DNA from 3 places in the Paenibacillus sp. FSL R10-2782 genome. Region 2 is predicted to be linked to each of the others. Evidence: riboswitches for the same ligand, from Rfam matches in the RefSeq annotation. Region 2 holds a riboswitch; each other region holds the start of a gene.
What was found. A riboswitch is a leader RNA that binds a small molecule or an ion and turns the genes downstream of it on or off. The one in region 2 is predicted to bind cobalamin.
Positions count from the first base shown of each region.

Region 1 (10,806 bases), 260 kb from region 2:
ACAATGGCAGATTGCTCCTGAAGGGTCGTCAGAATCGAAGCATACAGCTCTTGACGCTTGGTTTCATCAGTCGATGAGAGCGCTTCGTGTACCTGCTGATCCAGATCCTTCTTCATCGGGAGTGCGCTCAGTGTTTCGGAAATCCCGAAGCTCTTCTTGGCAATGACGTTAATAAAGGAATGCGGATCATAAGGCGCACCATAGTTGTACCAGAAGTACAGATCAAACTGATTGGATCTAAGGCGTTTGATTTGAACTGTCAGCTCCAGCCCGGTCAGGTTCACCTTGACACCCAGCTCTCCCCATTCCGCCTGAATGGTTTCAGCCATCGCCTTTTGGATCGGATCGGTTTTATCAAAAATCAGCTCAAAATCCAGCTGTTGTCCGTCCTTCTCTCGTACCGAACCACCTGCGGGCAGCTTCCAGCCAGCCTCATCCAGCAGCGCTTTGGATTTTTCCACATCATAGTCAACGGACTGTAAGTCCACATTGGTATACGGATAGTTTTTGGATAAGACAGTATCCGCTTTTTCCTCCAGCCCAGAGGTCACGCCCTCCACCATCGCCTGCTTGTTAAAACCATGCTGGAGCGCCAGTCGTACCCGAAGGTCTGCCAGCTTGGGATTGGACGAATTGAGCAACAGGCTTCTTGTACCGACAGGCTCGGACAGCTTGGTCACATACTTATCTGTGTCGCGAAGCTGCTTGAAAGCATCCAGACTAATGACGCCCTCTCCGTAAATCAGGTCCAGATCGCCTTTCTCAAAGGCCATTACACGTGTTTCCCCATCGGGAATGATTTTTACGATAATTTTATCTACCTTTGGTGCAGTACCCCAATAATTCGGGTTACGCTTAAAGGTTGCATATTCATCTTGCTTGTATTCATCCAGCATCCAAGGCCCTGTACCTACAGGCTTCTTGATGCCTTTGGACGTATCTCCATCGTCCGGAAACCCGGCTTCACCCAGAAAACGGAACGGACGAACAACAGACAAATCCTGTAGCACCGGATAGTATGGCTCCTTAAGCGTCATTCGGAAGGTGCTGTCATCTACGGCTTCGGTTTTGTCGAGCACGCCCACCACCCCAAGCCAACTGTGCGTTTTCTCATTTTTCATAACAGCGTCAAAATTCTTTTTAACAATAGCCGCGTTAAAAGGTGTTCCGTCAGAAAATTTCACGCCCTTGCGCAGCTTGAACGTATATATTTTGCCGTCCTTGGATATGGTCCAGGATTCAGCCAAAGCAGGCTCCAGCTTGCCTCCTTGCTTGTAACTGACTAACGGCTCATAAATCATGGATTGTGCAAAAAGTTGGGAAGGATTGTATACGTGAGGATTCATCGTACCAATGTCGCGCGGCCATGATAGCGTGATCGACTTTTCATTGGCAGCTCCGTCAGTTGAGGTGGATTCAGGTGTATTCTCCTGCTTCGCGCAGCCCAAAATAACGGATAATAAGAGGAGCGTCACCAACATAAGGGTGGCAGTCTTGCGTTGTCGAACGGACATCAATGGTTTTCCCCTTTTCTATGTACGTGATAATGATTATCATAATCATATTTAGAATAGGTATCACATCCTATTTTGTCAACAATATTCGAAAAAGAAAGCTCGTTTTTATTTTAAATTTGTAGAATATGAGAGGTATGGCTCATTCCGTCAACGTTTGAAAAAGGGTACGGGTGTATCCATGCCGTAACAGGTTTTCATCCCACTCCTGAAATATCTCCACGATCTCCCCCTGATACATGACGGCAATCCGATCGCAAAACGTGTGGGTGGATTGAAGATCATGGGTGATAAACAGATAGGATAGCTGGCGCTCCACCTGCACTCTTTTGAGCATGTCCAGCACAGAAGATTGCGTTGCCGTATCGAGATTGGCGACGGATTCGTCGAACAAGATGATTTCCGGCTCCACTGCCAGCGCACGGGCGATGCATACCCGCTGCTTTTGTCCGCCGCTTAGCTGTGATGGGTATTTCTCCAGACAGTCAGCCTCCAGCCCCACCGATTTTAGCAGGGACAGACAGATCTCCAGCGCTTGCGCTTTTCGTTCGGGAAAATAGTTACAAATCGGTTCCTCCAAAATATCTCGGATCATCATTCGGGGATGCAGCGAGGAAGACGAGTCCTGCGTGACCAACTGGATTCGCTTGTACAGATGGATATCCTTCATCCTTCCGGTGTGAATGGGCTGGTCATCCAGCCAAATCTCACCCGAGGTTAACGCCTCCAACCTTAGGATACATTGTGCCAGCGTACTTTTGCCGCTTCCGCTTTCGCCAACCAGTCCGAGGCATTCTCCCCGTTGCAACTCCAGACTCACCTGCTTCACGGCTGCCTGCTCACTATCTTGCTTGTTGAACCAGCCTTTTCTCCGTCTACGGACAGGAAAGACTTTGGTCACTTGCTTTAATTCCAGTATCATTCGTGCATCCTTCCTTCCGGGCTCATCTCCAGCACACGATCCGCAACACGGCTTACACCCTGACGATCGTGAGAAATCAGCAAAATGGTGAGATCCAAGTCCTCTCTCAACTGCTGGAACAATGCCAGAACCTTGTCCCGGTTGATAACATCCAGCGCCGTCGTAGGCTCATCGGCAATAAAAAGGCGCGGACCGGAGCTTAGCATCGCGGCCAGCAGTACCCTTTGACACATCCCTCCGCTTAATTCAAAAGGGTACGAGGATAAAATATGCTCAGGGTCTGCAAACCCTACATTGCTCAATAAAGAGCACAGATAAGCCTCCTGCGCTTGGGTAGCGTAGCCTCCAGCCATCTGTGCAATCCCGCTCAGCATCTGCCGCATCCGGGGCAGCACGCCCTGTGGGGCGGCATGCTGCGGTGCAGCAAGGGAGGGAGCAGCATCCGCATGCCCCTTCTGCACGGACGGTATCCAGCGCCGCCCGTGCAGTCTAAGCGTGTCCGTCAGTTGGGCACGGACGGTACGGATCGGATTCAACCCGCTCAGCGATTGTTGAATGAGCAGGGCAATGTCCTCACGGCGCAGCCTTTCCCAGCGCCGTTCGTTGAACGGGACGATGTCCTCCCCGTTATAGTACATATGCCCCTGGGTCACGCCGATTCCCGCCTCCAGCATACCCGAGATTGCGTGCGCGGTCAGACTCTTGCCGCATCCACTCGGCCCAGTCAAAGCCACAATTTCCCCTGGATACACAGAAAAGCTGACATCCCGGAGCAGCGGTTGGTTGTCGCTTATCCGTATTATTTTCCCATTCGCACCCGGCTTCCCACCTGCTGCTGCGCCAATACGTGTACCCGCTCCTGTGCCTACGCGGCATATCTCCAGATGTTCCACGTGCAACATTGGCTTGCGCCCTGCCATATTCCCTTTCATATGTCCTGTCCCATCCTTCATTCTGCCGCCCCCTTTTCCGAAAAACGGTCACCGAGAAGCTGGCACGCAAGCACAAACAGCATAATCGCTAAACCCGGAAAAATCATGACATGCGGCGCCACCTGAAAATACGAGGTTGCATCATGCAGCATCACGCCCCATTCCGGCTTAGGCGGCTGTACACCCAGCCCAAGAAAGGAAAGTCCGGCAACCATAAGCACCACTCGCCCGATGTCCCAGACCGCATACACAAGCAGCTGTGGCAGCACTTGTGGCAATACATAACGTCGCAGCACGCGCACATGTGAATTACCGGATAAACGGGCATACCGGACATAGTCCTCCTGACAGGCTTTTTGAACAAGGGTGCGAATATACCGAACATACCCGGCCCACCGTACCGCAATAATCGCTAAGGTCATGTTTACAAAGCCCGGACCCAGGATACCCACAATCGCCACCGTCAAAATGATATCGGGAAAAGCTAGCACGCCGTCAATGACCCGCATGACTAACTGGTCCACACGCCCGCGCACATAGCCAATGAGCAAGCCTATCGGCAAACTGATGCACAGCGTAGCCGCTGTAATCGCACAGGCAATCAATACGCTTGTCCGAATCCCGTAAATCAGCCGCGACAGCACATCCCGCCCCAAATGGTCGGTACCCATAGGATATTCTCGGCTGGGCGGCTCCAGACGCTTCAGTAGATCGACATTGAGAGGATCATGAGGGGCAACCCATGGAGCCAGAAGCCCGAGCAGTCCAATCAGGCCCAGCAGCACTCCTCCTGTCAGTAAGCTCCCTTGGAAGGACAGCCGCATGTTTTTCATTTTCAACTTCCTCCCCTAATGCAAACGCAGCCTGGGATCTACAGCAGCCTGGACCACATCTACCAAACACTGAACACCTACGATTAAAAATGCAGCAAAAATAACATACCCCTGAATCACCGGATAATCCCTCTGCGTAATCGCATCTATAAAATACTTGCCCAAGCCCGGCCATGAAAAAATCGTCTCTACGATAACATTGCCCGCCAGCATAAAAGACAGATTCGTGCCTAACAGCGTGATGATTGGCAAAATCGCATGCTTGAATATCTCAAAAAATAGAATATGGGTGCGAGAAAAGCCTCTGGCCTTCGCCGCCTTCACAAAATTCCGGTCACCCAGCTCCAGCATTTGGGCACGCAGCACACGGGCTTGCACAGCCCCCAAACCTGCCCCAAGGGTCAGCGCTGGCAGTACCAAATGAGTCCAATCTTCCCGACCCATGGACGGGAGCCAGCCCAAACAGACAGAGAACAGGTAAATCAGCAGAAAGCCAAGCCAAAAAGAGGGAATGGACGATCCCAGCAGTGCAAACAGCCTTCCCAGACGATCCAGCCAACCGCTGGATTTTACCGAGGCAGCCAGTCCCATTCCAAGAGTCAGGACCGTCATGACAACAAAGCCCGCCGAAGCCAGCTCCACAGTAGCGGGCAGTCTGTTCCACAGTTCGGTTAGCACCGACTCCTTGGATACATAGGAGGTGCCCCAGTGCCCTGTGAACACATCCCGCAGCCAGTTCACATACTGAATATGGAGCGGCTCGCTCAAGCCCAGCTCCTTCCGCAGCGCCGTCAACGCCTCCTCAGAGGCAGGCACATTATGCGCGGTGAGCAGAATGGTAGCAGGGTCGCCGGGAGCCAGCCTCATCAGCACAAACGTCAGCGTGGATACAACAAACACAATGATGATCAACTGCGCCACACGTTCCAGGATAAAACGAATCATAGGGTATGCAGCCCGTTATTCCGCAATATCGGATTGCGCCGTAATGTAGTAATACTCAATCGGATGCGGCGTGAAGCCCTTTACCCCTTTTTTCGCCCCAAATACATTGTCCGGATGAACAATGAACGACTGCGGCAAATCCGTATTAATGATATCCAGCGCTTGCAGTGTCACAGCATTACGTTGCGCTGTATCCTTCGCCAGCTTCAAGCTGCCAAGAAGGTTCTCCAGCGGTTTGGAACTATAACGGCTTACATTGGCTTCGCTTTTAGAGGAATAAAACATGTCCATAAAATATTGCGGCTCCCCCGTATGGGCAGTCAGCATACTGTACATGGCAAAATCCCAATCGTTTTTGGTTAGCGCGTCGTCGATATTTTCCACCTTGCGGATCTTCACCTGGATGCCCTCTTTCAGCAGCTGGCTCTGAATCACCTCAGCCATGACCGAAAGCTCTGGACGCTGAGGGAAGGTCAGCAACGTAACCTCGAACGGCTTGCCTTGCTTGGTCCATGTACCTTGGGCATCCTTTTGCCAGCCGTCTTTTGTCAACAACTGCTCCGCCGTGCCGTCCAGCGCTTTACGTTCCACCTTGCCGAAGGGGAGAATGCTCGGGAATGGGCTGCTTGCCTCCGTACCATAGCCTCTCATGATCGCACTCACAATGGATGCACGCGGTATCAGGCTGTCCACTACTTTGCGGTTAACGGCATCCTTGAACACAGGCGACTCCATGTTATACACGATCATATGGGTGCGCAAAGAGGGAGCCGACAGCACTTGCAGCTTATCGTTCTTTTTCAATACCTCCGCGTTATCCACCGGAATATCGGTCGCTACATCTACTTCGCCGGATTGCAGCGCCAGCAGGCTCGAATTGCCATCCGTGATGAACTTCATCGTTGCTTCAGCCAGCCGGGCCTTCTCGCCCCAATATCCGTCATAACGTTCTACGACCAGTGATTGATCCTTGTTGAACGCTTTAATTTTAAAAGCACCTGTCATCGCAGGGTAGCTCTGCTCATCCTTCATGGACGCTACATCCAGTACAATCGTGGATGGATCAGCCAGATTGGATACCAGCGCTGCATTCGGCTGGTTTGTCGTGATTTTCAACGCCAGCGGACCAGCTACATCAATGGACTTCACGTCCAGCAAATCCTTTGCCAGATGGCTTTTCTCGATGGATCGCAGCAGAGAAGCTTTTACTTTTTCCGCATCCATACTCTTTCCATCATGAAAGGTGACCTTATCCCGCAAGCTGAACGTCCAAACTGTGGGACTGTCCTGCTTCCATTCCTTGGCCAGCCAAGCCACTGGCTCCAGCTTTTCATTCAAACGGATAAGTGTCTCGCCTGCACCAGAACGCATAACATCCCAGCTATTATCGCCATGCGGGTCAACACCTGACGGCTTCCACGTATACGCCATCACCAGCTTTTTGTCCGTTTTGGCTTGTTGTGTCGATGCATTCTCACCCTTACCGGAGCTTTCCACCGTTTTATTGGTTGTGGAGCATCCCGCCAGAGCCATAACTGCCAGTAGCAGCAGCACCCCTGTACCTACGAACCATGAAGGCTTTTTACGATTGCTTATCATCTTATTTATCCCCCTCTGTCTTGTCATTCGCAAATATCTTGTCATTCACAAATACCTAGCGCAAAAAAAGCATCCCCGACCGCTTGATCAGCAGTCAGAAATGCTTTCATTATCAAATGCCAAAGCTCACCTCAAAGCCACCCCTCAAGCATAGAAGGGAACGGATCGGTTTCAGACATTCTGTATGCAGCACGCCCAACCACCTCCCCAGCATCCCGTGGGTCTGACAGTGATGTTAAAACAGGCAGGTCTCCTGACTTCAGGCTTATCTCTCAGGCCTTCCCGGTTCCTCACAGTTCCAGTGGCTGTTCTGAAAGCTCCAGCATACCCCTGCTGATGCCTGTATACAGTGGCGGGTCCGTGTCGGAATCTACCGAACTTCCCTTTTAAGTGAACACGCACTCTCTACATAGTCTCAACGAAACCCTGTGTATAGAGTAGTCCGGCTCACACCTGTTTTCTTCCTTTATTCGTTTATATTACGATTTAGAACTATCTTATTTTGTTGTTACAGGCTTGTCAACAAATGTCGTATAATAATTCAAATTTTAATGATACAGCGGGGAGCAAAGCTATGACTTTGCGTTGCAAGGCTGTCAATAAATGTCGTATATATCCGACTAATGGACCCTTGCTAGTACAAAAATATAGATAAATATATTCATATATACCATTAAAAGGTTGATATAGTTTGTAAGCTCACTTATGCTATCTATGGATTTACAAATATTTCAAGGAGGCAATTTGTTATGAAGGTAAAGTTTCTTCCTCAAGCAATTCTGGCTACAACGTTATTCATCTCGTGGGGAATCGTTAGTCCAGCAATCTCCCATGCTGAGAAAGAAGAAAAAATCCCTGACCAAATGTTAGCAGGTACAATCATCCAATTTGATGAGAACAATAACATGGTTGTATTAGAAAAAGGAACTCCTGTGCCTGAACCACAAAAATCTCTAGCTGCTATTGCCCCACTCACTGCTGAACAACAAATTGAGCTAGATAAAGAAGAAGCACTGATTAAAGAAATCAAAGAAGAAGCTAAATCACTGCCGGTATATCATATTGATAACCCTGCGCCTCAGCCTGGTCTAAAAGTAATTTATGATGGTGAAGGTTATATCAAAGATATTATCTTGCCTGATCAAAAGGAAAATGCGATTACTACTAATAATGTTTCACTTCAGGCATTACCACGCGGAACACGCAAAGCACCAGGGTCTTATACATACGGGGCACATAATAATGAAATCGTCATTACCGGAACATCGAGCGGCAAGGTCCAAGGCACAGGAAGAGGAACAAACTTTACGGACTCTACAGGTGAAAATTCCAATTCACTAAAAAGAGGCGACTGTGCAACAAAAGGGGCTATCGATAATCCAGAGTTTGGAACAAAAATTTCTGTAAGAAATATTGATAACAATAATGTCCATGATTTCACTAAGGCTGACAATGGAAGTCTGCCGGATGCTGTTATTGATATTTGGAAAACTGGTGTGCAGGATTTAGGCTTGACATGGAGCTCGTCTCTCTCATTTTCGGGAAGATATTTTTATTCGTTCTAATATCTTCATATCGAAAGAAGGATAGGGCCTACGTCCTATCCTTTTCCCTATTTAAATTGTCAATATTCAATCATTAAATCCCTCGTCTTAGAAAGGATGTATCCCTTTGAAAACAAGCGACATTCGCTTAATTATAATTTCCTTGCTCGTTCCAGCTCTATTATCTGCCTGCTCTCCACCTTCTACTCCAGCAGCAGAATCAAATCCATCGAAACAAATCCAATCAGGCGAAAAGTCAGCTCCACTCGAACAAGGCCAATATCTATCCATGACCTATACTGAATATGTGAATGGGAAAAATACAGATAAAGGTATGGTTATGCGGGTCATGACGTATGATTTGAGCAGCAAAAAAATGACCAAGCTGGCCGATGTTCCTTATACCTCTCAATATCCACTTTCTGTAGTGTCATTACCTGATCACAAGATTTACTACTCTGCTGATGTTGATAACAAGGGAGATCAATTATTTTCGTTCGATTTGAATTCAAAAAAAACCGAGCAACTTTCCGATAATTTGTTTGCCATTAATCGTATAGTACCAACGACTCCAGAAGGTCCACTCGTTCTAGCTGCGGTCAAAAAAGGAGAACGTACACTTAAAACTATTTTCTATAATAAATCGACTCATACAATGCAGTTCTTGCATGATGAAAATCAGGATAAGCACACCTGGTCTCTAGCCTATAATTCCGCAAAAAATACTGTTTACAATACACAGTTTTCAGAGAAAGAGCAAGATAAACAGTCGGACATTGCTTCACAGAAAAATACGTTCACAACGCCCACAAACTATACTGTTACAGAAATCAACAACGAAACCAAACAAGAGCGGCCTGTCATCACACTGAAAAACGAACAAATCCTGTCAATGTCCAGCAGTAATGATCAGTTACTCCTGGTCACTGCCCGTTTCATTAATCACGGCAACCCCGAGTATAGCCTTGTCGATATTGCAACTGGTAAACGCACCAAGTTAGAGCTACCCATTTCATCCCGCAGCTTTATCTATATGTCCCCGGACGGCAAGGGCATCTACTATTTAGGCAGTGCCTCCCAGAAAAATCAGGAGGAAGGGAGCGGCGTATATTATTATGATTTCACATCAAAAATCCAAACTCCAATCTTCATACAGGAAGAGGGTTTTATCAATAACTTCATGCTGCTGAACAAATAAATCATTCTGAATAACCCCATGCCAAAAAGCCGGAAAAAGAGACTTACGTCCTCTCTCCGGCTGTCTTTACCTAACCCTAATCATTAAACCTTTTGCGGAACCTCCGCCACCGTCACACCTTTGACTGACTCGCCCTGTTTTTTCGTTAAAACGATATTCAATACAATCGCTGTAATCGAGCCGGATACGATGCCGTTTTGCAGCAGCATTTTGGCAAAGCTCGGCAGTTGGTCGAACATTTGGGGCAGCACAGCAGAGCCGAGGCCCACCGCAATACTACATGCCGCGATCAGCAGATTACTTTCCTTTCGCAAGTCCACTTCTGACAAAATAGACATGCCCGATGCAGCAACCGAACCGAACATAACGATCATCGCCCCGCCCAGCACAGCATTGGGAATCACTGTCGTTAAGGCAGCCAGTTTGGGCAACAGACCAAGAACAACCATAATACCACCCGCAGCAAAAATAACGTTCCGCGACTTGACGCGTGTCAGTGAGATCAGACCTACATTTTGCGAGAATGCCGTGTAAGGGAACGCATTAAAAATACCCCCGAGCATAATCGCAAGTCCTTCAGAGCGCAGCCCATTGACGATTTGCTTCTGCTCCACCTTTTGATCAATCGCCTTGCCTACCGCCAGGTAAACGCCCGTGGACTCGACCATACTGACAATGTTAACGATAATCATCGTACATACTGCCATAATGCTAAACTCAGGCTTGCCAAAATAAAACGGCTGCGCAACACTCACCCAAGACGCTTGCGCCACTGGAGCAAAATGCACCATCCCCATTGCATAAGCAACCACCGTGCCTGCAAACAAACCGATGAGCACAGAAATTGAGCGCAAAAAGCCTTTGGCCAACCGATTCACGAGCAGAATAACCAGCAAAGTAACTAACGCCAGCAGCAAATTACGCGGCTGTCCAAAATCCGCGCTGCCCTGACCCCCTGCTACGTTATTCATCGCCACCGGAATGAGGGACAAGCCGATAATCGTAACCACCGAGCCCGTAACCACCGTCGGGAAAAAGCGTAGCAGCTTGCCATACAGCGGTGCCGCGAGCACCACGAATATACCGGATAAAATAATGGCTCCGTACGCGGTCGCCAAATTCGAGGTCGAGGCAATCGCGATAATTGGCCCCACCGCCGTAAACGTACAGCCCAGAATGACAGGCAATCTACTGCCGAAAAACCGCGTGCCCATAATCTGTAATAACGTAGCAATCCCGCAAGTGAACAAATCGGCAGCCACCAGATAGGCCATCTGGGCTGGTGTCAGATGCAATGCTCCCCCTACAATGAGAGGTAC
Region 1 is NZ_CP151951.1:5,399,002-5,409,807, forward strand. Features, by position in the region: gene nikA (nickel ABC transporter substrate-binding protein) at 1-1,514, opposite strand, end outside; gene NST83_RS24575 (dipeptide/oligopeptide/nickel ABC transporter ATP-binding protein) at 1,657-2,436, opposite strand; gene NST83_RS24580 (ATP-binding cassette domain-containing protein) at 2,433-3,389, opposite strand; gene nikC (nickel transporter permease) at 3,386-4,201, opposite strand; gene nikB (nickel ABC transporter permease) at 4,217-5,146, opposite strand; gene NST83_RS24595 (ABC transporter substrate-binding protein) at 5,162-6,745, opposite strand; cobalamin riboswitch at 6,971-7,164, opposite strand; gene NST83_RS24600 (hypothetical protein) at 7,495-8,310, shown strand; gene NST83_RS24605 (hypothetical protein) at 8,417-9,487, shown strand; gene NST83_RS24610 (nucleobase:cation symporter-2 family protein) at 9,571-10,806, opposite strand, start outside.
Region 1: another riboswitch for cobalamin. It lies ahead of NST83_RS24595 (ABC transporter substrate-binding protein); the one in region 2 lies ahead of cobJ (precorrin-3B C(17)-methyltransferase).

Region 2 (10,806 bases):
GGACAATTTCCTTGCAATCCATCGCTTGCGCAACCGATATGGCCTGCACGACACTGGCTTTATAAGCTGATGTGGAAAATGGAACCACCACACCTCGCGTACCCAGTATGGAGATACCCCCAAGAATACCAAGCCGCCCATTCAGCGTCTTCTTGGCGATTTCTTCGCCGTCCGGCACGCTGATAACGACACGGACACCTTTGGCCGATCCATGCTCCTCAAGCACGCCTGTGACGACCTCCGTAATCATTCGACGCGGCACAGGATTGATCGCTGCTTCGCCGACAGGCACAGGCAGACCGGGCTTCGTCACCCGGCCCACGCCGATGCCGCCGTCGAGTTCAATGCCCGGCTCCTCCCGCCAACTGACGGACGCGATAATTCTCGCCTGATGCGTCGCATCCGGGTCATCGCCGCCGTCCTTGATCGTCGTGCAGGAAGCTTCGTCCGCGTTCAGCACCGGCTCGATCAGTTCGAACGCATGATCGAAGCCCGCTGGCAGCGATATGACCGCTTCCTTCGGCGGAATGCCCGTGATGAGCAGTTGCACCGCTCCCTTGGCAACCGCAGCCGCGCAGGCTCCAGTTGTAAAGCCTGACCGCATCGGCTTGTCCGGCGCGGGAGCTTCACCGCTTTTCATCCGTTTGGGCCTGTCGGCGGACGCCGCTTCCTTTTCCATACCCATTCCTCCTTAACCTCTCATGCTGTTCATGTTCCAATTCATTTCATGATACAGCAAACGGGCAACCGCATCTAGCGGACAGCCATTAAGGAGATTGCATTCAATGCCGCCACGACAATCGTACTGCCGCCCTTGCGCCCAATGTTCGTAATGAACGGAATATCCAGCTTGCGAAGCTCGTCCTTCGATTCTGCCGCCGATACGAAGCCGACTGGCATCCCGATAATCAGGCCGGGCTTGGCCGCTCCTTCTTTCACCAGACGAATCAGCTCCAGCAGGGCTGTCGGCGCATTTCCAATCGCATAAATACCGCCTTCGCCTGCCTGAATCGCTTTGCGCATCGAAATAATGGCGCGAGTCGTATTCAGCCTTTTCGCTTCCTCCATCACGTCCGGGTCCGAAATGTACACATGCACATCTCCGCCAAACTGACGGATACGATCCTTGCTCAGACCCGCCTGTATCATTTGCACGTCCGCAACGACCTGCTGCCCTGCGCGAATGGCTGCAACCCCCGCATCAATCGCTTTCGGATGAAACACCATGCTGCGGCCCAGCTCAAAATCAGCAGACGCGTGAATAACGCGCTGTACCACTGGATATTGCGCTTCTGTAAAAGGATGCTCTCCCAGCTCCTCGGTGATCATCTCGAAGCTTTTACCCTCAATCTCCTGCGGCTGCACCGTTAACGGTTTAAAATCTGTTTTAAAATCCATCGTTTCGACCACTCCTTTAGGGAAAATTAGTTTTGAACATTCAAAGTTACCGACTGTGCCACCACACAGTGGGATGGTACTTCCCATCGCCACCGCTGCGCTTGCACAACACCATTCAGACTACTCCGTTTTGATGTGAATTTTTAAAATTCAGCTTATATACGTATTTTAAGATGACTATATTTTAAATACACGCCAGAAAAAGCTCTGTATTTATCGGATTGACTAGGCTGTTAATTACCCGATCGACCAGATTCACAGGGTCATCTTTTAGATCGAAGGGGCCACTTTGGTTGTACGCAGTGCGTCGATCACTCCGTTGAAATGATCAAATACGGTGCCAAATTCCACTTCTGGTCTGGAAATCAAAATCACATGAATGCCCAGCTCCAGCGCAGATTGAACCTTTTCATCCACCGCTCCCGTGCGTCCGCTTTCCTTGGTCACCATCACTGTCGTGCTGAAGTGCTTGTACAATGCTTCGTTCATCTCGCGGGAAAAAGGTCCCTGCATGGCGATAATATTTTTTTGCTCCATGCCTAGCTCGCCGCATTTCTCCATATTGTCCAGACGTGGGAGCATACGTGCAACCAAACGAATCTCCGGGTCTTCGAGCAAATGCTTGGTGAACGTGCCGAGCGTCTTGCTGCCTGTGGTAAGCATGATAGAGCCTTTAAGCTGCTTCGCTTCCAATGCGGCTTCCTCATAGGAGGGTACGATGTGAAGCAACGGATGATTGTCATACACCAGCCCTGCCCGCTCATAGCGAACATAAGGAACCCCGGACTCGCGTGCGGCTGTCATGGCATTCGCATGAGCTTCTTCTGCAAAAGGATGACTGGCATCAACGATAGCCTGTACTCCCTGTTCCCGAACCACTGCTGCCATTTCATCGGCTGTCATTCGGCCTGTGCGTACGTCCAGACCTACTTCGGACAAGCTGTTTGCCGCGCTCTCTGTTACGACGGAGGCCAATACTTTGAAACCATTGTCCCGGATTTGCAGCGCCAATTCCCGAGCATCGCTCGTTCCACATAGCATGAAAATCATGAGCCACTCACCTGCCCGCTACCTGAAATCCCGTTTCCGTTCACAACAGACGGCGTATGTGCATGATCGTGGTGATGTTCATGATCATGGTCATCATGGCTGTGTGCATGTACATGCTCATGCTTGTGGTCATGGTCGTGGTCGTGGTCGTGGTCATTCTCATGCTCGTGCTTGTGATCATGCAAGTGATCCTCATGATGATGCTCGTGTCCATGTGCATGGTGGTCATGGTCGTGATGATCATGATGGTGATCATGATGGTGATCATGATGGTGATCATGATGGTGATCATGATGGTGATCGTGATGATCGTGGTTATGTCCGTGATCATGGTCGTGGTGATGATGGTGATGCTCCTGCGCCTCCAGACGGAACTGGCAGTTATCGCAATTGGCCATAACCTTGCCGACTAAACCTTCATTGGCACGCTCCAGCACAAGCTCAACCAATTGCGGATGGAAACCAAAGTACCCTCCAATTTCCACTTGCAAATCAGGATGGGCCTCGGCAAATTCCTCTGTCATTTCTCCAATGCGCTTAATCAGCACACCTGTGAACAGAAAGTATGGAAGCACGATGATTTTTTTGGCCCCCAGGCGCAGGCAGCGTTCCAAGCCATCTGGAAAAGAAGGCTGAGTCACACCGATAAAGCTGCTCTCCACCCACGTATACGGAAGTTTTTCCCACAGCATACGGGTAATTTTGAAAAAGTCGCTGTTCGCATCCGGATCGCTGCTTCCGCGTCCCAGCACCAGCACAGCCGTTTCTTCGTCCGTCACCTCGGCAGAAGACTGCGCATCGCTATCCATACCCGCTGGAACCGCAACCGGACGGGCCTCTTTCAAGCGGCTTTGCAGAATGCTGACAATTTTTTCGTGAACGCCAATCGGACGTCCATATACAAATTCAACCTGAGGATACTTAGCCTTCGCACGATCAATCGCCATCGGAATATCAATTTTGGCATGTCCCGCTGCGAACAAAATAATCGGAACAAGCACGACCCGCGTCGCCCCTCGCTCCACACATGTCTGCACACCTTCAGCAATGCTGGGCCGTGTCAGCTCCAAAAAACAGGTTTCCACACACATATCCGGCACCCGATCTGCCACCGCCTGTGCAAATTCCAGCAACTCCCGGTTTCCCTCCGGATCCCGACTCCCATGTCCAACCAACAATATTGCATTCACTGCTATATTTTCCTCCTCATAAATAGGTATAATATACCAATAAAACCTATTTTATCTATATGCATGCATCTATAAAAACAGGCTTTCTAGCCTATTAATCACCGCAGATGGCATTCACTTCTACTGTTGCAGGTGCATCTTCATGCCGAAAACCTGCCACAACGCCCACACGTTTGAAAAATTTATGAAAACGCTCGTTTGGATGCCCTTTTTCCTTATATTCAGCAATGACATGCTCAACGATATCCGTAATCTGATCCCCCGGAATGCCCTCTGCCACAGGTTGTGCAGCATGAGCGTTACGGCCAAATTTTTTGCCGCCTAGAAACAAATCGTATCCTCCCTTGCGGTACACAATCCCGATATCTTCCAGCACCGCTCCATAGCAGGCCATACCGCAGCCGTTCAAAGCAATGCTCGTTTCCTTAGGTGCCTGCAATCCGCCCAGTACAACCTGTAGATGCTCCGCCACAGGCACAGCGTCATCCTTCTCCATATTGCAGAAGTCGCACGCCTTCACCTTAAACACATCGCCTATCGGCATCACGATGAATCGTTCATCCCGTAGCCGCCCTACCAGCTCCTCCGGGTCCGCGCACGGCACGCGCAGCACGATCTGGTGATCCGGCGTATACTCCAGCTCGCCTTCATCACCCGCTACCTCCGCGAGCAGCGCCATCTGGCGAGCGGTGAACTTCTTGTTTCCCACGCCGGGGGAAACGCCCACCTCAAACAGCGCAGGCTTGCCAAAGCTGCCTATCGCTGTCCCGGCCGTAGCTGCCGTTCCGGCGGCGCTCACGGCGGGCGCTTGCCCGTTCCAGCGCGCGCTGGCTTCGCCCGGCAGCTTGCCGCCCGCAGCGAGGCGGCTCAGCGCCTCCGCTGCCAGCGATGCCGGGGCCGCACCGGCTTGCGCCGCAGGCGCGGCCTGCACGGCAGCCACCGCTTGCGGGCGTGCCTGCGTTGCCACCGCAGCAGCACCGCTCGCGGAAGGCGCGGTCCCGCCAGCTCCCGCAGGGGCTGGTACTGCGGGAGCTGCGCCTGCCTGCGACGCATTAAGCGCGCGATCCTCTTGCGCGCCCAGCGACCACGGCTCCGCTTCCGTACGGAGCCGCTGATGCGGCTTGAGCGCCTGCTCGGACGCATCCAGCGTATACTTGCGCTGATACCCGCGCGGCGTCACGATCAGACCGTCATACACCATCGTCGAGGAATTACCGATGATGACGGTCGTCAGCATACCGATATCATGGTTCAGCATGTCCTCCAGCGTCGTCACTACGACTTGCTGACGGTCACGATAAGCACTCTTGACCAGCCCTACCGGAGTCTGTGGATCACGGTAGCGCAGCAAAATGGACTGCGTCTCAACTATCTGGCGTGTACGCCGACCACTGCGCGGATTGTACAGTGCAATGACAAAATCCGCCGAAGCTGCCGCTTCTACACGTTTCACAATCGTTTCCCAAGGGGTTAAATGGTCACTCAGACTGATCGTGCATGCATCATGCATGACGGGCGCACCCAACAGCGAAGCACAGGACTGAATCGCCGATATTCCCGGCACGACTTCTACCTCAACCCCGTCCTCACGACGCCAGCCCTTTTGCATCAGCACTTCGTACACTAGCCCGGCCATGCCATATACGCCTGCGTCTCCACTGGAAATGACGGCTACCTTCTTGCCCATCTCCGCCTGTCGAACCGCCTCCTGCGCACGGCTCACTTCCTCTGTCATGCCTGTGCGCACAATCTCCTGTCCGTTCAACAACGGACGGATCAGGTCCACATAGGTGTTGTAGCCGATAATGACCTCACTCTCGGCCAGCGCGTCCAGCGCTCGTTTTGTGATATGTTCCATATCCCCCGGTCCGAATCCAATCACGAGCAATTTTCCTAATGGGCTCATCGTTATCCTCCTTCTTAAATCTAGGCTATGTTTTCCACGCTTCTATCTATTTCACTTATATATGGACATCCTGTAACTCAAAAAAACCCATCCTGCCCGGATGGGTTTCCTATGTACGCATCGTATTATCAGACAACACAACATAAGAAGACACTTCTTGTCTTCCGCCATCATGCCGCTGCTTTCCATCTGCCTGTTCACGCTTGAAACGCTTCTGCACGTTCAGCTCCACGCAAACCTGTAACCAACATGGAAAAAGCAGCGTGCGCCTGATTTCCTGATTTCGTACACCCATCCTCTCCGCGAAGGTTAACGGTGCATACAGATCAAGGTAGGTCTCCTGGCTCGGCATCAACAGATTTTTTCGTCTTCCCCGGTTTCTCACGAGTGACATCTGAAAAAATCCTCTTCCTTACAGTGGCGGGACCGCTCGGGACTTGCACCCGATTCCCTGTTACCCTTCGCTATCACAAAGGCACCTTGTCTGTTCGCTATTTGATTATGGGTCTTATCATAACCTTGGCTCAATCAGTTGCGCAAGCATGAAAAACGCTTTATTTCAAGTTCTCCGCCTTATTTTTTAGCATATGCAACAATTCGTCCGGGTCCGCAGAGATACTCAGCAGCGTTGGATGGTCAACTCCGGTAAAGCCCTCCTGCACACTATGACGCACCATTTCCGCCAACGGGTCAAAATATCCGTTCACATTCAGCAGCCCGATAGGCTTGCGATGAATGCCGATTTGCGCCCAGCACAGTGCCTCAAATAGCTCCTCAAAGGTTCCCAATCCGCCTGGAAGGGCAATAAATGCGTCAGCCTTTTCGCTCATCACCGCTTTGCGTTCATGCATGCTCGCCACCTCAATAAATTCAGTAACTCCCCGGTGAATAATCTCTGCATCGAATAACAGGGTCGGCATAATCCCGGTGACCTGACCGCCCCCTGCCAGCATCGCATCCGCGACCTCGCCCATCAGCCCCTTGCTGGAGCCTCCATAGATTAAACGGACATGGTGTCTCACCATAGCCTCTCCAAGCTTACCTGCCTCCTGAAGATATACCGATGAATGTCCGGGTCTGGACCCGGCAAAGACACAAATGGAATTCATAACGTCTCAGCTCCTGTTCTGGTATCCGCATCGAGGCTTTTTCATTATATTAAATAAATATTTTCGCTATAACAAAAACTTCTGTCGATGCATATCCAACAAAAAAAGATAAAGACCTTGTAGGCCCTTATCTTCATTTTACCCTTTATCGCAAGGATATGGGTTAGTTTTCAGTTCACAACTTCCAGGCCGCAGCCGTGCGCCGAAGCGCTATGCTCAAAATATCTTCCCAGCTCCACCATCATGGCGCCCATACGTTCCTCCACTGGAAAGACAATCCGTTCAATCCCTTCCTCCAAAATGGACTGCGCCGTCACCTTGCCTACCGACACAGCGATCACATCCTGGCGAAAAGCTTCCAGCACGTCTTCCATCTGCTTCTGTTCCCTCGCATATTGAGCCAAAAAGCGGATTTGCGGACCGCTGGTGAACGTAACTGCATCCACATCGCGGTTCAGGATATCCTGCAGCAATGCTTGCAAATTTGCTGCCTCCGGCGGAATATGCTTATAGGGAAGCACCTGCCGGGTAACTGCGCCTTGCTCGTCCAGCCACTTCACCAGCCGGGGAGCCGGATCACCATGTAGCTGCAACAGCACTTCCTTCCCCTTCAGATCATACGGGGCAAATGCCTGCGTCAACCCGATCAAGCTTCCGTCCTCGTCCCGTACAACTGGCGTAAAGCCACGCTTTTTGAGTCCATTGACCGTTTTGTAGCCCCGTGCTGCAATGTTCGAGGAATGTAATAGCTCCATAATCTGTTCTGCTACTTCCATATCCTCCGCCATATCGAATAGCGCGTCCAGCCCCATGCCTGTCGTGAAAATGTTCCAGTCCGGCGGCTGCTTCACCCACGATACAATAGCGTTACGCAGCTCGATATCGTCCAGAAAAACCGTGCCCTGGGCTGGACGCAGCACCGGCTCGCCCCCCATTTTTGTAACCAGCAGCGCCATTTCGTCTGCTTTACGAGGGCCGGCAAGGGCGACTCGCTTGCCTGCCATGCGTTGGGCCATCTTGTTCCCCCCCCTTGTAGAAGTCGTACTCCTTTCTACCAAGTATACAATCAAGGGACTAAAAGACAAATAAGAATTACTTTTCCGATGAATATAGTGAGCTTATAAATCGACTTGCCTTGACTTACTTTCCCTCTGGTTTTCCTGCTGACTCGTGCTATCCTGTTTCTCTTCCGATGGCTTAGGATCGCCGCTATCTTTTTTAGGCTTGGGTCGGAGTAGCAGCCATAGCACCAAGGGCATGAAAACAAAGAAAACGATCATCACCACGGTCCACTCCCGGCTGAAATCATAAATTTGGATGATATTAGAAAACAGCATAAAGGAACAGACGTAACCCAACAGACCGACAGGCCATACAATTAAACTCCCCCAGGCAGGAGCAAACATACGCTTTACAGTCAAACTGATAACGTACAGATCGAACCCCATCTTTGTAAGCAGGGTTGGCACGGTAAGAGCGACTATAAACAAATCAAACCGATCGAGAAAGTCCGTTATCCGCAACTGACGCGCCAGTTCATAAGATGGATAAAGCAGCCTTGACATGATAGGAACACCAATAACCAACTCCTCTAGCAGCACCAGCATGATCATAAAAGCGGTTCCGATACAATGTCCAAGCCACACACTGCGGCCATTAAAGCTCCGTCCAGAAATCGCCAAGGGCAGCAGCAAGATATCTGCCATATAACCAAGCATACGCCAGCTACCCTGGATAACTCCCCCTATATTCGGGTGCAACAGCGGTCTCATTACAGAAAAATCCATATTATTCCCGAAAAAAAGCGGCATGGTCAGCAACGTCAAAAGCAACCACGGTACAAAAAGCTCCGCCATGTTCACTATGGTATTGATCCCCCCTTTAGCCATAAACGTCAAGGTCAGCAGCAAAATAAGGGATACGACGACAATCGGAGTTATCGGCAAAAGAACGATCTCTACAAAATCAGTCATAATTCTCAAATCCCTCGCAAAAAGGATTAGGAATAAAATAAGATAAGCCACAAGCAGCATACGCCCCAGCACGGGATGGGAGCTGACTATGGTCTGCAGCAGGTCCTGATCGGGAAAACGCTGCTTAAGCCTCAGCATCGCCCAGATCGGCAAGCATATTACGATGGCCGCTATCGCACAGGTCCAATAGGCATGCTGATGTGCGTAATCTGCTGCCTGCGCCGGAGCATGTACAAGGGTAATACTGATCTCCATCAGCACACCAAGCATTATGATTTGTCTGGTTGTGAATTGCTTCATGCAGGTACATCCTCCTTTTGCCCGCAAGCACTCATTACATACGCCACAATACAGCCCGCATGTACATATTAATGAACCGGATCATTTCCAAGTCTTGCTTTATTCTCCATTCCCTGCTCCTTACCTTTATTGTTGGGCCGTAGCAGCAGGCATAGCACCAAGGGCATAATGATAAAGAACATAATCATCACCATCGTCCACTCCCGGCTGAAATCATAAATTTGAATACTGTTTGAAAAAATAATAAAGGAGCTGACATATCCCAGCAAACCCACAGGCCAAACCATCAAAGCACCCTGTACATGAGGAAATAAGCGTTTAATTGCCATGCTGAGAACATACAAATCCATTGCTAATTTAATCAGCGAGGCAGGTATCATTAATCCCCCTACAAAAATATCAAACCGATCAAGAAAATCTGTTAAATACAGCTGACGTGCAAGCTCATAGGAGGGATAAAATAATCGCATCAGAATCGGAACACCTATGACAACCTGCATGAGCGTAACCATCAGAATCATGAAGGCAGTCCCTATCAAATGCCCCCACCATGCACCAGAAGGGCGATAGTTTTTCCCTTGAAGTACAAAAGGGATCATCAGAATGTCCGCCATATAAGAAAACATATACCAGCCCCCTTTCATGATTCCGGTCATGTTCGGATGCAAGAACGGTCTGAGCTCTGAAAATTCCATATTGTTGCCAAAGAAAAACGGCATCGTCAGCAGTGTCAATATGGATATCGGCATAAAAGTCTCACTCAGGTTCATGATGGTGTTAATACCACCCTTGGCCATAAAAACAATACTTAACATCACGATCAGTGAAATTATAAAAAAGGGTGTTAGCTGTAATAAGATTGTCTTCGTCAAGTCAGTAATAATCCACAAGTCTCGGCTAAACAAGATCAAAAAGAGGACGAAGTAGGTTAGCAGCAGCATTCGCCCTATCAATGGGTTAGAGCTAACCATGGTCTGAAACAGATCTTGATTGGGAAACCGCTGCCCCAGCTTCAAATATGCCCATATGGGCAGGCATAACACGATGGCTGCAACTATACAGGTACAATAGGCATGTTGTCCTGCGAACGCCCCCGCCTGGGAAGGAGTATGTACAAAGGTTATGTTAACCTCCAGTAACACACTGAGCAGTATGAGTTGTCTGGTTGTAAACTGGTTCATGCAGAATATCTCCTTTTTCCACAGACATCTTACTCTACAACGCAGGAGGGAGCCACATATCAATGAAACGGCTTAGCCATGCAGCTACATACACAGAACTCTTCGTCAATGTCCCGTAGATCCAGATGCCAATGCTAATGACATACAATGTGAGTGAGACCCAGCGATTGACAGCAGGTGCAGCCTTCAGGCTTTTGCGGTCGATCAGATACATGAAAAGCATAGCCAGCATCAAGGGAAACAAAAATACTTTATTCATTCTGGATTTGCTCCTTTTCGATCCCGAATGGTTTGGTGACCGAACCGATATTCTCAATATGCACATTCGGATTTATGGTGACCTCCACCTTGGGATACATTTGGTCCCATTGAGGCTTCATTCGTTCCCATTCATTCGGAAGATTCATCATGATCGTCCGGCCGAAACCAAGCACGTCTGAATGATACTTTTGCTGAATAACCCGTACAGCCTCACCCAGTTCCTTTCTGATCCTTTCTTCAACCTGCTGCTCCAGCCACTTCAAATTTCTCTCATTGGATATATCAAAAGTGGTTTCATTCTCCCTTACATTCCCGTTGCAGCTCATACGAATGGTCATTCGAATGTCATTCCCTCGAACATAGGGCTTGATATGGACATTATTTTGGATGAGATCTACAGACAGATAACCAGTGCCCTTAGGAGGAGTGATAAATATC
Region 2 is NZ_CP151951.1:5,135,403-5,146,208, forward strand. Features, by position in the region: gene NST83_RS23415 (cobalt-precorrin-5B (C(1))-methyltransferase) at 1-679, opposite strand, end outside; gene NST83_RS23420 (precorrin-8X methylmutase) at 754-1,398, opposite strand; gene cobK (precorrin-6A reductase) at 1,669-2,448, opposite strand; gene NST83_RS23430 (sirohydrochlorin chelatase) at 2,445-3,638, opposite strand; gene cobJ (precorrin-3B C(17)-methyltransferase) at 3,733-5,544, opposite strand; gene NST83_RS23440 (hypothetical protein) at 5,654-5,899, opposite strand; cobalamin riboswitch at 5,857-6,042, opposite strand; gene NST83_RS23445 (TIGR00730 family Rossman fold protein) at 6,099-6,653, opposite strand; gene NST83_RS23450 (uroporphyrinogen-III synthase) at 6,824-7,669, opposite strand; gene NST83_RS23455 (endospore germination permease) at 7,772-8,926, opposite strand; gene NST83_RS23460 (endospore germination permease) at 8,995-10,107, opposite strand; gene NST83_RS23465 (hypothetical protein) at 10,142-10,366, opposite strand; gene NST83_RS23470 (Ger(x)C family spore germination protein) at 10,359-10,806, opposite strand, start outside.

Region 3 (10,806 bases), 1.9 Mb from region 2:
AGGAAGGCATTGTGAAGCATTTGCATTTTCGGGGGAGTGAATGGATGGTTGAAGTACAGGTCGGGGATCACCGGCTCATGACGTACCGTTCATTAGAGAAGTCCACGCTGGAGCCTGATCAGCAGGTGCGCGTGCTAGTGCATCGGGCTTATCTGTATAACGACCAGTCCAGTTGGATGGTGGAAAACCGTCTCAAGAAGGATCCAATGCCTGTTATGATTTAAAATTTTAACGCGATCAAACATAAAGGGGATGTCCGCCTGTATTTAGGGGTTTGGGGCATGCTCCTTTTGGCGTTGGGAGTGGAGGATTTACGCAAGGTTGGTGTGTTCGATATAATAGTAGTAAAAACAACCAGTATAGATAGGAGTTAAACCATGAATCGGCTTATTTTTCTTGGCACGGGGGATGCGATGGGTGTTCCGCGTGTGTATTGTGATTGTCTCGTATGTACGGAGGCCCGCACGACAGGGGCAAATGTGAGGCTGAGGTCGTCTGTACTGATCGAAAGCGAGACGGAGGACTTTATGATTGATTGCGGCCCGGACTGGTCCAAGCAGATGGAAATACGCGGGCTTCGCTTCATCCGTACGATCCTCGTGACGCATGCACATTTTGACCATATTGGAGGACTGCCGGAATGGGCGGATGCCTGTCGCTGGACCGGGAACAGAGGTCGTTTGTACGCTCCACAAGAGGTCATCGACACGATCCTGCGTCAATTTTCCTGGCTTCCGGGGCATATTGACCTTATCCCTGTCGATCAGGGAGCCTTGCTTGGAGGATGGAATATCCGGGGTTGGCGTGTGAATCACGGGAAGAACGGATATTCTTACGCTTATCGATTGGAAAAGGACGGCTTCTCGTGGGCCTACTGTTCGGATTCAATCGGACTAAATGATGCGGAAATTCTGCCCCTGCACAATCTGGATATGCTCATACTGGGAACGAGCTTTTATCATGAAGAGGCCGTATATGCAACCCGCTCGGTATATGACATGTTGGAGGCTCAGGAGCTTATAGAGAGACTCCAGCCCAACAGCACCGTGTTTACACATATGTCGCATGATGTGGATGTCACACGCAACTACGGGCTTCTGGATGGGATCAGCCTGGCACGGACTGGAATGAGCCTGCCATTGGAATAATGCTGTCCCTTACATCGTTCGGCTGATGCGGAGAAGGGTCGCGATGCCTTCTTTAATTTGCAACTCATTGGCATACGAATAGGACAATCTCACATGTGTTTTGCCTTCCTCGCCAATCGGATCGAATACATTACCTGGTACGAAGGTGACCGACTCCTGTACGCATTTGGCGAGCAGTTCATTAGGTTTCAACGTAGAAGGCAACTGGAGCCACAGACTGAGGCCACCTGCCGGGCTGGTCCATGTCCAGCCGGAATCGCGGAGGCTGTCTTCCATCGTTTCCTTACGGATCTGGAGCGCGATACATATCTTTTTGAGATGCTGCTGCATGCGTGGAGATTGAAAGTATTGCAGGAACAGCTTTTGATTCAGCAATGGCGAGCCGTTATCTACCAGTGCTTTGACGTTCAGCAGGCTGTTCATGAGCTGTGGTCGGCAGGTCACGGCTGCGATTCGCAGACCTGGCGCGACATATTTGCTATAGCTGCGAATGTAGACGACGCTTCCCGAAATATCATAAGCGAAAATAGGTAAAGGCGGCTTTTGCCCAAAGCTGATGTCATAGGTACTGTCGTCCTCGACAATAAGGCAGCCGTAGCGCTCGGCCAGCTCGGGCAGACGTTTGCGCTGTTCATCGGGTACCGTGAAGCCAGTCGGGTTATGAAACGTTGGATTGATATAGAACACACGTGGCTTTTCTGTCTTCATGCACCATTCAATGTGTTCCATATCATAGCCTTCCGGTCGGATATCGGTCATGGTCAGGCGCGCACCTTGTCTGCGGAATATTTCCATAGCAGGGCCATAAGCGGGACGCTCGGTCAATACGCGATCCCCTGTCCGGATCAGAGAACGGGAAATCAGGTCGATGGCCTGCTGTGCTCCGGAAGTAATCAGTACTTCGTCTGGTGACAATGCAAAATGCTTATCGACGCTAAAATGCTGCGCCATCGCATCCCGAAGCTCGGAATCGCCCTGTACAGAGGAATAAGTGGCCGCTACTTTCGGATGCTTTTCAAATACCTGCATCATCAGCTCACCCCAATATCGGTTGGGCAGGAGAGACGGGTCAATCAGCGCTTTGGAAAACTGAAAATTCGCATTCACCGATTGAACGCGGCTAAGTCCATCCATTCCTCTCCAGGCTGAAACAGACGGATCATCTGCCGCATGGGCGGATTCGGAGTGAAACGTAAGGTCAATGGATGAATGCCCCGGGTAGCCAGCATATTTCGCATGGCCGGTCGCTGGGGAAGCATGAACATAATATCCAGATTTGTCCTTTACATAAACCAGTCCCCGTTGCTTCAACTCCTGATAGGCCCGGAAAACGGTTAGCCGATGTACACCCAGCTCCTGAGCCAGGCTTCTTACGGACGGCAGCTTCGTGTCTGCTTGCCAATCCCCGCGATCAATCCGCACAGTCACATAATGGATGACCTGCTCATACAGCTTTAAGGCATGATCGGCTGGAAAGAGTAATTCGCTGTTGTTCTTGCCCACTCGCTCCACACTCCTTTTGTGTATTTTACTATAAAACATTTCAAAACCGCATACAACTGTTCTGTAGGTATACATCTGTTCTGTTCGTCTCCCTGTATGCTTGAAAGCAATTGAAGGGAGAGGGACGTATCATGATTGGTATCGCGTTTACGATAATGTGTCTTATTTTTGGTACAACGTTTTTGGCAATAAAAGTGGGAGTAGAAGCGGGACTTCCGCCGTTTTTTTCGGCAGGCGTACGTTTTTTCGCGGCAGGAGCTATTTTGTTTATCGCCATGAAGATGATGGGAAAAGTTCGCTGGTCGTTATTATGGCGGAAGGAAATGGTACTCATTGGAGCGGGAACGACCTTTGGTACGTTTTCAGCCTTGTATTGGGCAGAGCAATATGTCAGTTCGGGGATCGGAGCTATTTTGTCAGCTACCGGACCGATGATGATTGTTATTTTGCAATCAATGCTGCTAAGGAAAAAAACGTCGCGGATTACAGTCATTGGCTGCATGATCAGCTTTCTTGGCGTCGTGCTGGTGGTGCTGCCCGGATTGGCGGTTCAGATTAGCGGCCTGTGGCTGGCGGGATGCCTTGTCATTTTGCTGGGGGAGCTCTGTTATTCCGGGGGTGCTCTTTATTCCAAGCGGGTGATGGATGTATTTCGTGAAACCAACCCGATTGCTCTGAATGCGGTGCAAATGCTCCATGGGGGATGGATGCTGCTGTTACTGTCTGCGATTACGGAGCCGTGGAGTTCTGAGGGGTGGCAGTACCTTCCTGCCATGGGCTCTTTATTGTATCTGATTCTGTTTGGTTCGATGATTGCACATACACTGTTTTACTGGCTCATGGAGCGTACAAATCCTCTTTTCCCGACGACGTGGTTGTATATTTCACCGCCGATTGCGGTGGGATTGGGAGCCTTGGTGTATGGAGAGCATGTAAGCTGGTGGATGCTGGCGGGAGTGGTGCTCATTGTGACCGGATTAATGCTTATGAACAATGGAATGATTCGTCTGGTGAACAGGCGAAAGGTGCGTTCTGCTGCCTGATATTCAGAAGCTGTTAGGCACCCTATGATAGGACAGAAAAAACCTCCAAGCTGCCGCGTGTTACTGAATATGCGACGTTTGGAGGTTTTGTTGTGTTGCTATTTCATTAGCACAAATTATTCAGCATTCAGCACGAATTTGTCGATGGCGTGCTTAACACCGTCTTCGTTATTGCTGCTAGTAATGTAATCAGCCAGCTTTTTCAAATCAGGAATGGCATTCTCCATCGCTATGCCGAGGCCTGCGCATTCGAGCATTTCGTGATCATTCCAGGAGTCGCCGATTGCAATCGTTTCGGACAGATCACAGCCGTAATGGTTAGCAAGGAACGTAAGAGCGTGACCCTTAGTGCCTTCATGATGCATGATTTCCAGAAAATGAGGCTTGGATTTGGTAATATGCACTTCATCACCAAGCAGCTCGCGCAGTTCTGGAATCAATTTGTCAAGCACTTCCGGCTCGTCAATAATCAGCATTTTAGGCGTAGGAAGTTCTACCAATTTGCTGAATACAGGCTCAACAAAATATTCCGTATTGTTTAGCGCGGTGTAATCTTTGATTTTCTGATTATCTTCACGTGTGTACAATTTGTCATCTATATACGTTTGCAGATGCAAATTGCGTTCCACGCAGAATTCATACAAGCGACGTGCAGCCACGAGTGGAACATAACGCTCATACAGCACGTTTTCGTCCAGCAGGTTTTTAATCAAGGCACCTTGGTACGTAATGATCGGAACGTTCAAGCCAGTTTGGCGGGCGAGTTGTTTGGCAGATGCATAAGCACGTCCTGTTGCAAGTGTAACCACGACACCTTTGGCTACAGCAGCTTCAAGCGCCAGTTGCGTTGCAGGAGTAACTTCTTTCTGGTCGTTAATGAGTGTATCATCAATATCAATGGCAATTAATTTATACATACCGGTATTCTCTCCTTTATCTCTATCATGGGGCAATGTCCAAATTGTATCTTATAATATTCAAAATGACAATATCACAATGAAAAGGGGACGACTCCCTTAAGAGCCTGTCCCCTTATAACCACTGAAGAATTGGATTGAATCAATGGGAAAAAGTGGCTGTTAGTCTTCCAAAAATACGAGTCCTACAAAATCGTCCAGCTCAATATTTCCGAAATAATGCTTCAAATCAAGAGGGGACAAGGCTTGACGAACCTCCCCTTCATCGTAGCGTTTGCCGCGCAGAATATTTTCAATATCAGCGACGTCACCCACACCGAAGAAATCGCCGTAGATTTTAATATCACGGATGTGGCCTTCCTTGAGATCCATGCGGATATCAATAATGCCAACCGGAAATTTACGTGTGTGCTTGATATTGCTTTCAGGGGATTGACCATAGTTCCAGTCCCACGATTGGTAGCGTTCAGCGGAAATTTCATGGATTTTGGCCCAGTCGGCATCGGTTAGCTTATATTGGGGTACCTGGTCCAGCTCTGCACCGAATATGTAACGCAGCAGCTCTTCGCGGAATTGCTCAATGGTCATCTCACGGTCCATTAGCTCGCTGATGTTAGCGACGCGGCTACGGACAGATTTAGTACTTTTGGATTTAAACTTCTCTGGATTGGCATGCAGTGATGCAGCCACATTGTCCAGGTTCAGGTTAAACATCAATGTACCGTGGCTGAACATGCGTCCGCGCGTGGCAAATTGGGCGTTCCCTGAAATTTTGCGCTCACCGACCTGAAGATCGTTGCGTCCAGTCATTTCGGCTTCCACACCCATTTGGCGCAGGGCGTCTATGACAGGCTGCGTGAATTTGAGGAAATTATGAAAGGACTCCCCGTTATCCTTTGTAATGAAGCTGAAATTTAAATTACCGAGGTCATGATATACAGCCCCGCCGCCGGACAGGCGACGAACGACTTGAATGTTGTTGTCTCTGACAAACTCGGCGTTGATTTCTTCAATGGTATTTTGATGCTTGCCTATAATAATAGAAGGCTGATTAATGTAAAACAGCAGATAGCTGTCGTCCAACTGAAGATGCTTGAGCGCGTACTCCTCAATGGCAAGATTAATGGCTGGATCGTGTATGCCCTGGTTGTCGATGAACAGCATGTCCATTCCTCCGTATATACAAACTGTGTAGTTTTATGTGTAGCTCTTTCTATTGTAACCCAAGTCAGCGACGTACACAAAAGCTCATTTGCATTGACGGGACGCAAAAAGCAGTCCCATAATGGAGCTAAATGATTCGGAACGGTCGGAAAGGATGATAGGCAATGATAGAGGTTTACGGTCACGGCGGGGACAGGGAGACGGCTGCGGCGACATTCGGCGGGGCGGCTGCGGATTTTGTAGATTTTAGCGCAAATATTAATCCGCTGGGTCCGCCACCGGAGGTGCTTGAGGTGCTGCAAAGTGCGTTGGACACTGTGGTTCGCTATCCAGATCCCGGGCACCGGAATTTTAAAAATATGCTGGCGCGGCGACTGCATGTTCCACCAGAGTCGCTGAGTATCGGAAACGGCGCGGCTGAGAGCATGGCGTTGCTGTTACTGGGACTGGCTCCCAAGCGTGTAGGCACGGTGGAGCCGTGCTTTTCGGAATATGCAGAGCTGGCGGGTAAATTCGGAGCCGAGGTAAGCCGGGTGTACGGCAAGGCCTCGCTTCAATGGAAGGCGGACGTGGAAGACATACTTCAGCTCATGGAGCAGGTGGATGTTCTGTTTCTCGGTCAGCCGAATAATCCGAACGGTGTACAATACGGCGATCAGGAGCTGCGCGAGCTGGCAGAGGCAGCGGGGAAAACCGGCACCGTGCTGGTGGTGGATGAAGCGTTTATTGATTTTATCCCGCTAGAGCGGCAAATTTCACTGCTGCCTGTGCTGGATCGGTATCCTCATGTGATTTTGATCCGGTCGATGACGAAATTTTATGCCATTCCAGGCTTGCGCTTGGGCTACGCGGTTGCTCATCCGGATTATATCCGGCGAATGACGGCCAAGCAGGTAACCTGGAGCGTGAACGGACTGGCGTTGCTGGCTGGTGAGGCATGTTTGCGAAGCGGTGAGGCGTATGAGCGCCGCACGCAGGAGCTGATTGCTACGGAACGTAGTCGTCTGCTGACCGCTTTGGCGGAATGGGGCTGTGGTGTCATCCCCGGTGAAGCGAATTACGTGCTGGCACGGGCGCCGGGGACGTGGAGCGCATCGGCCATTCAACAGGCGCTTGGACAGCGCGGGATTCTTATACGGAGCTGTGCCATGTACCCGGGGCTAACGACGAGCCATTTTCGAATTGCGGTCAAGGACGCGGAAGCCAACGGTATGCTACTGTCTGTATTGGGTGAAGTGCTGGAGGAGGAACGGCGGCGTGACAGTTAGCTTGATCATGATGGCTGCATATCTTCTGGACAGGCTGATCGGCGATCCGAGGTGGTTGCCACATCCGGTCATCGGCATGGGACATGCCATTTCTGCCTTGGAAAAGGCGATTCGCCGCCGGGTTCACAGTGACCGTGGTTTGAAACGCGCTGGCTTGCTGCTGCCACTAATTGTGGTGGGCGGCTCCTTCGCGCTTGCCTGGGCGCTACTGCGCTGGCTTGCCTGGATTCATCCGTGGCTGTCTATCGGCGCGGAAATGGTGCTGATCGCCACCACGATTGCTTCCAAAGGACTAAAGGACGCGGGAATGGCAGTCTATCGGGAATTGAAGGCGGGTGACCTGCCTGTGGCACGCCGGGAGCTGGGGATGATCGTCGGGCGGGATACGCAGCAGCTTGATGAGCCTGAGATTGTACGCGGTACCGTCGAAACAGTGGCTGAAAATATCGTGGACGCGATTATTTCCCCGCTTTTTTATGCCCTGATCGGGGGAGCACCCTTAGCGCTGGCTTATCGTGCCGTGAATACCCTCGATTCCATGGTTGGCTACAAAAATGAAAAGTATCTGCATTTGGGCTGGGCCTCGGCACGTCTGGATGATGTCGCTAATTACATCCCGGCACGCCTGACAGCGGGGATGCTGGTAGTAGTGGCGTGGATTTATCGGCATGATGCTGGACGTAGCTGGCGTACGGTAAGGCGAGATGCGCGGCTGCATCCCAGTCCGAACAGTGGCTTTCCAGAATCAGCAGTTGCGGGTGCGTTGGGAATTCGCCTCGGGGGCTATAATGTATATCATGGCGTGCGCTCCTTCCGTGCATATATGGGAGAGCAGGTACGACCGACGGAGCCGGATGATATCCGACATACGATCCGGCTGATGTTTGCCGTGTCCAGCATGTTTGCGGGATTGTGTCTGTTCGTGTCCGCCGGATGCTATGCATTGGGGTGGACGCAGTGATGAAGCGTGACGCACCGAACACTGGGAATAGAGCAGGAAGTGAGATGACCTTGAAGCATGATTTTACAGAACATCCGCCATGGGATTTGGAGCTTGTGCTGGTACGTCACGGCACAACCTTATGGAACAGGGAACGTCGATATCTGGGGCACTCCGATCTGGGCTTGCTACCGGGAGCAGAGCAGGAATTAGAGCCTTTGCGGGAAAAATTACAGAGATATTCCTTTGCCCGAATCTATTGCAGTGACTTGATACGTTGTCGTCAGACCTTGCAGATCATTTTGCCAGAATCGGAACTGAAACCAGATAATATGTCTGCTTGGTCTGCCATCATGGAGCCACGTCTGAGAGAGCTTCATTTTGGGGAATGGGATGGAAAAACGTATGACATGCTCAAGGATGAGGCGTTGTACCGCGCGTGGATTAATGAGCCGCAAAGGGTTACGCCGCCGGGTGGAGAGCCCTGGAAAGACTTTGTGAACCGCCTTGGTGAATTTCTAGGCTCTTTGTATGAGTGGCCTAAAATGATGGATGTTCAGAAAACAGAATTGTCTGATGCTCCGCCTTCCGTTCTGGTCGTTACGCATGGGGGAGTGATTCGTCAGTTGGCTTGTATGCTGGTACCGGGGCATGATTTTTGGAGCCTGAATCCGAAGCCGGGAGCGGCCATTACGATTCAGTTGAGGTTGGCGCAAAAGCTGCTTGAAGATTTAACCACTACCCGTTCTACAACATCGCATCTGGATTTGGCTACAGGGCACAAATTCACCGGATGGCTGGTCGAGCAGACATGATGTTTATAGCTCTTCTCCGCATTCGCTACTCTTGAAAAACCGGGATAAACTAACTACCTATATACTTCTCATGGTCACAGACATAGGGCAGGTTAACAGGCGGTTTGGGTTGTAAGCCAGTCTTTTTTAACCTATAATCATCAAGTAAAAGAACGGCTTGACCAGCACTACATCAAATATCCAGCAGACGAGGTCGGCGCAGTGGGATGAACCCCTCGGGTTCTTTCCGGTGCGCTGTTAAAAGGGAAGTCGGTGTAAATCCGGCGCGGTCCCGCCACTGTAAATGGAAAATTGCCAGCCCGCTCTGCTTTATGTGCCACAAGCTTATGAAGGAGCAGCAGGCTGTCGCATGTTTCTGTAAGTCAGGATACCTGCCCGTCTGCCTGTCACCATAGTCCTTCGAGGAAAGGATGACGTGTTCGCAGTGACTGTCCATGCGGAAGAAACTGCCGCCTGCGTACGATCTGCGCTAACGTGACCCCTGTGTCCTTATCTGAGGATGCAGGGGTTTTTTGAAAGGAAAAGAAGGCTGGATTTTGCAGATATCGGATGATGTTCAAGTGACGCTCTTAAAAGAATTTATATGGAGGGGTGTAAATCATGGCAGGGAATAGAATAAAGGTCTGGACTACAGGCTTATTGGCTCTGGTCTTGGCGGTTGTGCTGAGTGCATGTGGAGCTAACGGAAAGAACGCTGAAAATAAAGGGGATCAAGCCTCACAGCAACCGGGACAGACGGCAACCGCTCAGGAGCCTCCGGGCAAAACGGTCTACCCGCTGACCATTAAGGATGCGACCGGGCAGGAGTTTACATTCAAAAAAGCGCCGGACAAAATCGTTTCCGTCTCTCCGGCTGAAACCGAGGCGCTGTTCGCCATCGGACTGGATAAGGAAATTGTCGGTGTATCGGACTATTCGGATTACCCGGAAGCAGCTACGAAGAAGCCCAAAGTGGGCGGCATAATGAAGCCGAATGAAGAGGCGATCATTGCTGCGAATCCGGAAGTCGTTTTTGCAGGGATATCACTCAGTGAGCAGGCGACAACCAAGCTGCGTGACCTGGGAATTATGATTTTTAAAACCGAGCCGAAAACGGTTGAAGATGTCATGGCTAACATCGAACTATATGGGAAAATTACCGATCATCAGAAAGAAGCGAGAGCGGTAACCGACAAGATGAGAGCCGATGTAGCGGAAGTGAAAAACGGTGTTAAAAATATCGGTAAAGGGCAAAAGCTGAGAGTCTACGTCGAATTTTCACCCGGCTGGACGGTCGGCAAGGGCGAGTTTATGGACGAGCTGATTTCTTTGGCGGGCGGCGAAAATGTGGCTGCAACGCAAAAAGGCTGGTATCAGATCAGTGAGGAAAATATTATAGCGGCCAATCCGGACGTCATTTTATACAGCAAAAATGTCAAGGACGACAAAACAGGCCAGACACTGGGCGATATCATCAAAGCCCGTAGTGGGTGGGATCAAATATCAGCTGTTCGTCTCAACCGGGTGTTTGCCGTGGATGATAATTTGATCAGTCGTCCGGGTCCGCGCGTAACGGAAGGTCTCAAGGAAGTGGCCAAGGGCGTGTATCCTGAAATTTTCAAATGAATCGTAGGCTGATCGGCTTTGGAGGGGCAGGCCTCGCCTTATTGCTGCTGACGCTGCTGCTCTGTCTCGGCATCGGCTCGGCCAAGCTTCCCGTCAGCCAAATCGCGGGTATTCTGGCCAACCATCTGCCGTGGTTAGGTGAGACGGTCACACCGGATTGGAATACATCCACAGAGCAGATTATTTTGAAGGTCAGACTGCCGCGTGTGTTACTGGGTATGCTGGTAGGCGCAGCGCTTGCGCTGGCGGGAGCTGGATTTCAGGGTGTGCTGCGCAATCCGCTGGCTGATCCGTACACGCTGGGGGTATCCTCGGGGGCTTCGGTAGGGGCAGCGGTACTGATTTATTGGGGGCTTCAATTTTCGTTTGTAGGCGTATGGACACTGCCGCTGGTGGCATTTAC
Region 3 is NZ_CP151951.1:1,447,489-1,458,294, forward strand. Features, by position in the region: gene cysA (sulfate ABC transporter ATP-binding protein) at 1-224, shown strand, start outside; gene NST83_RS06685 (MBL fold metallo-hydrolase) at 378-1,148, shown strand; gene NST83_RS06690 (PLP-dependent aminotransferase family protein) at 1,158-2,651, opposite strand; gene NST83_RS06695 (EamA family transporter) at 2,783-3,694, shown strand; gene NST83_RS06700 (Cof-type HAD-IIB family hydrolase) at 3,811-4,611, opposite strand; gene NST83_RS06705 (lipoate--protein ligase) at 4,774-5,775, opposite strand; gene cobD (threonine-phosphate decarboxylase CobD) at 5,940-7,043, shown strand; gene cbiB (adenosylcobinamide-phosphate synthase CbiB) at 7,033-8,004, shown strand; gene NST83_RS06720 (histidine phosphatase family protein) at 8,049-8,798, shown strand; cobalamin riboswitch at 8,999-9,192, shown strand; gene NST83_RS06725 (cobalamin-binding protein) at 9,399-10,403, shown strand; gene NST83_RS06730 (iron ABC transporter permease) at 10,400-10,806, shown strand, end outside.
Region 3: another riboswitch for cobalamin. It lies ahead of NST83_RS06725 (cobalamin-binding protein); the one in region 2 lies ahead of cobJ (precorrin-3B C(17)-methyltransferase).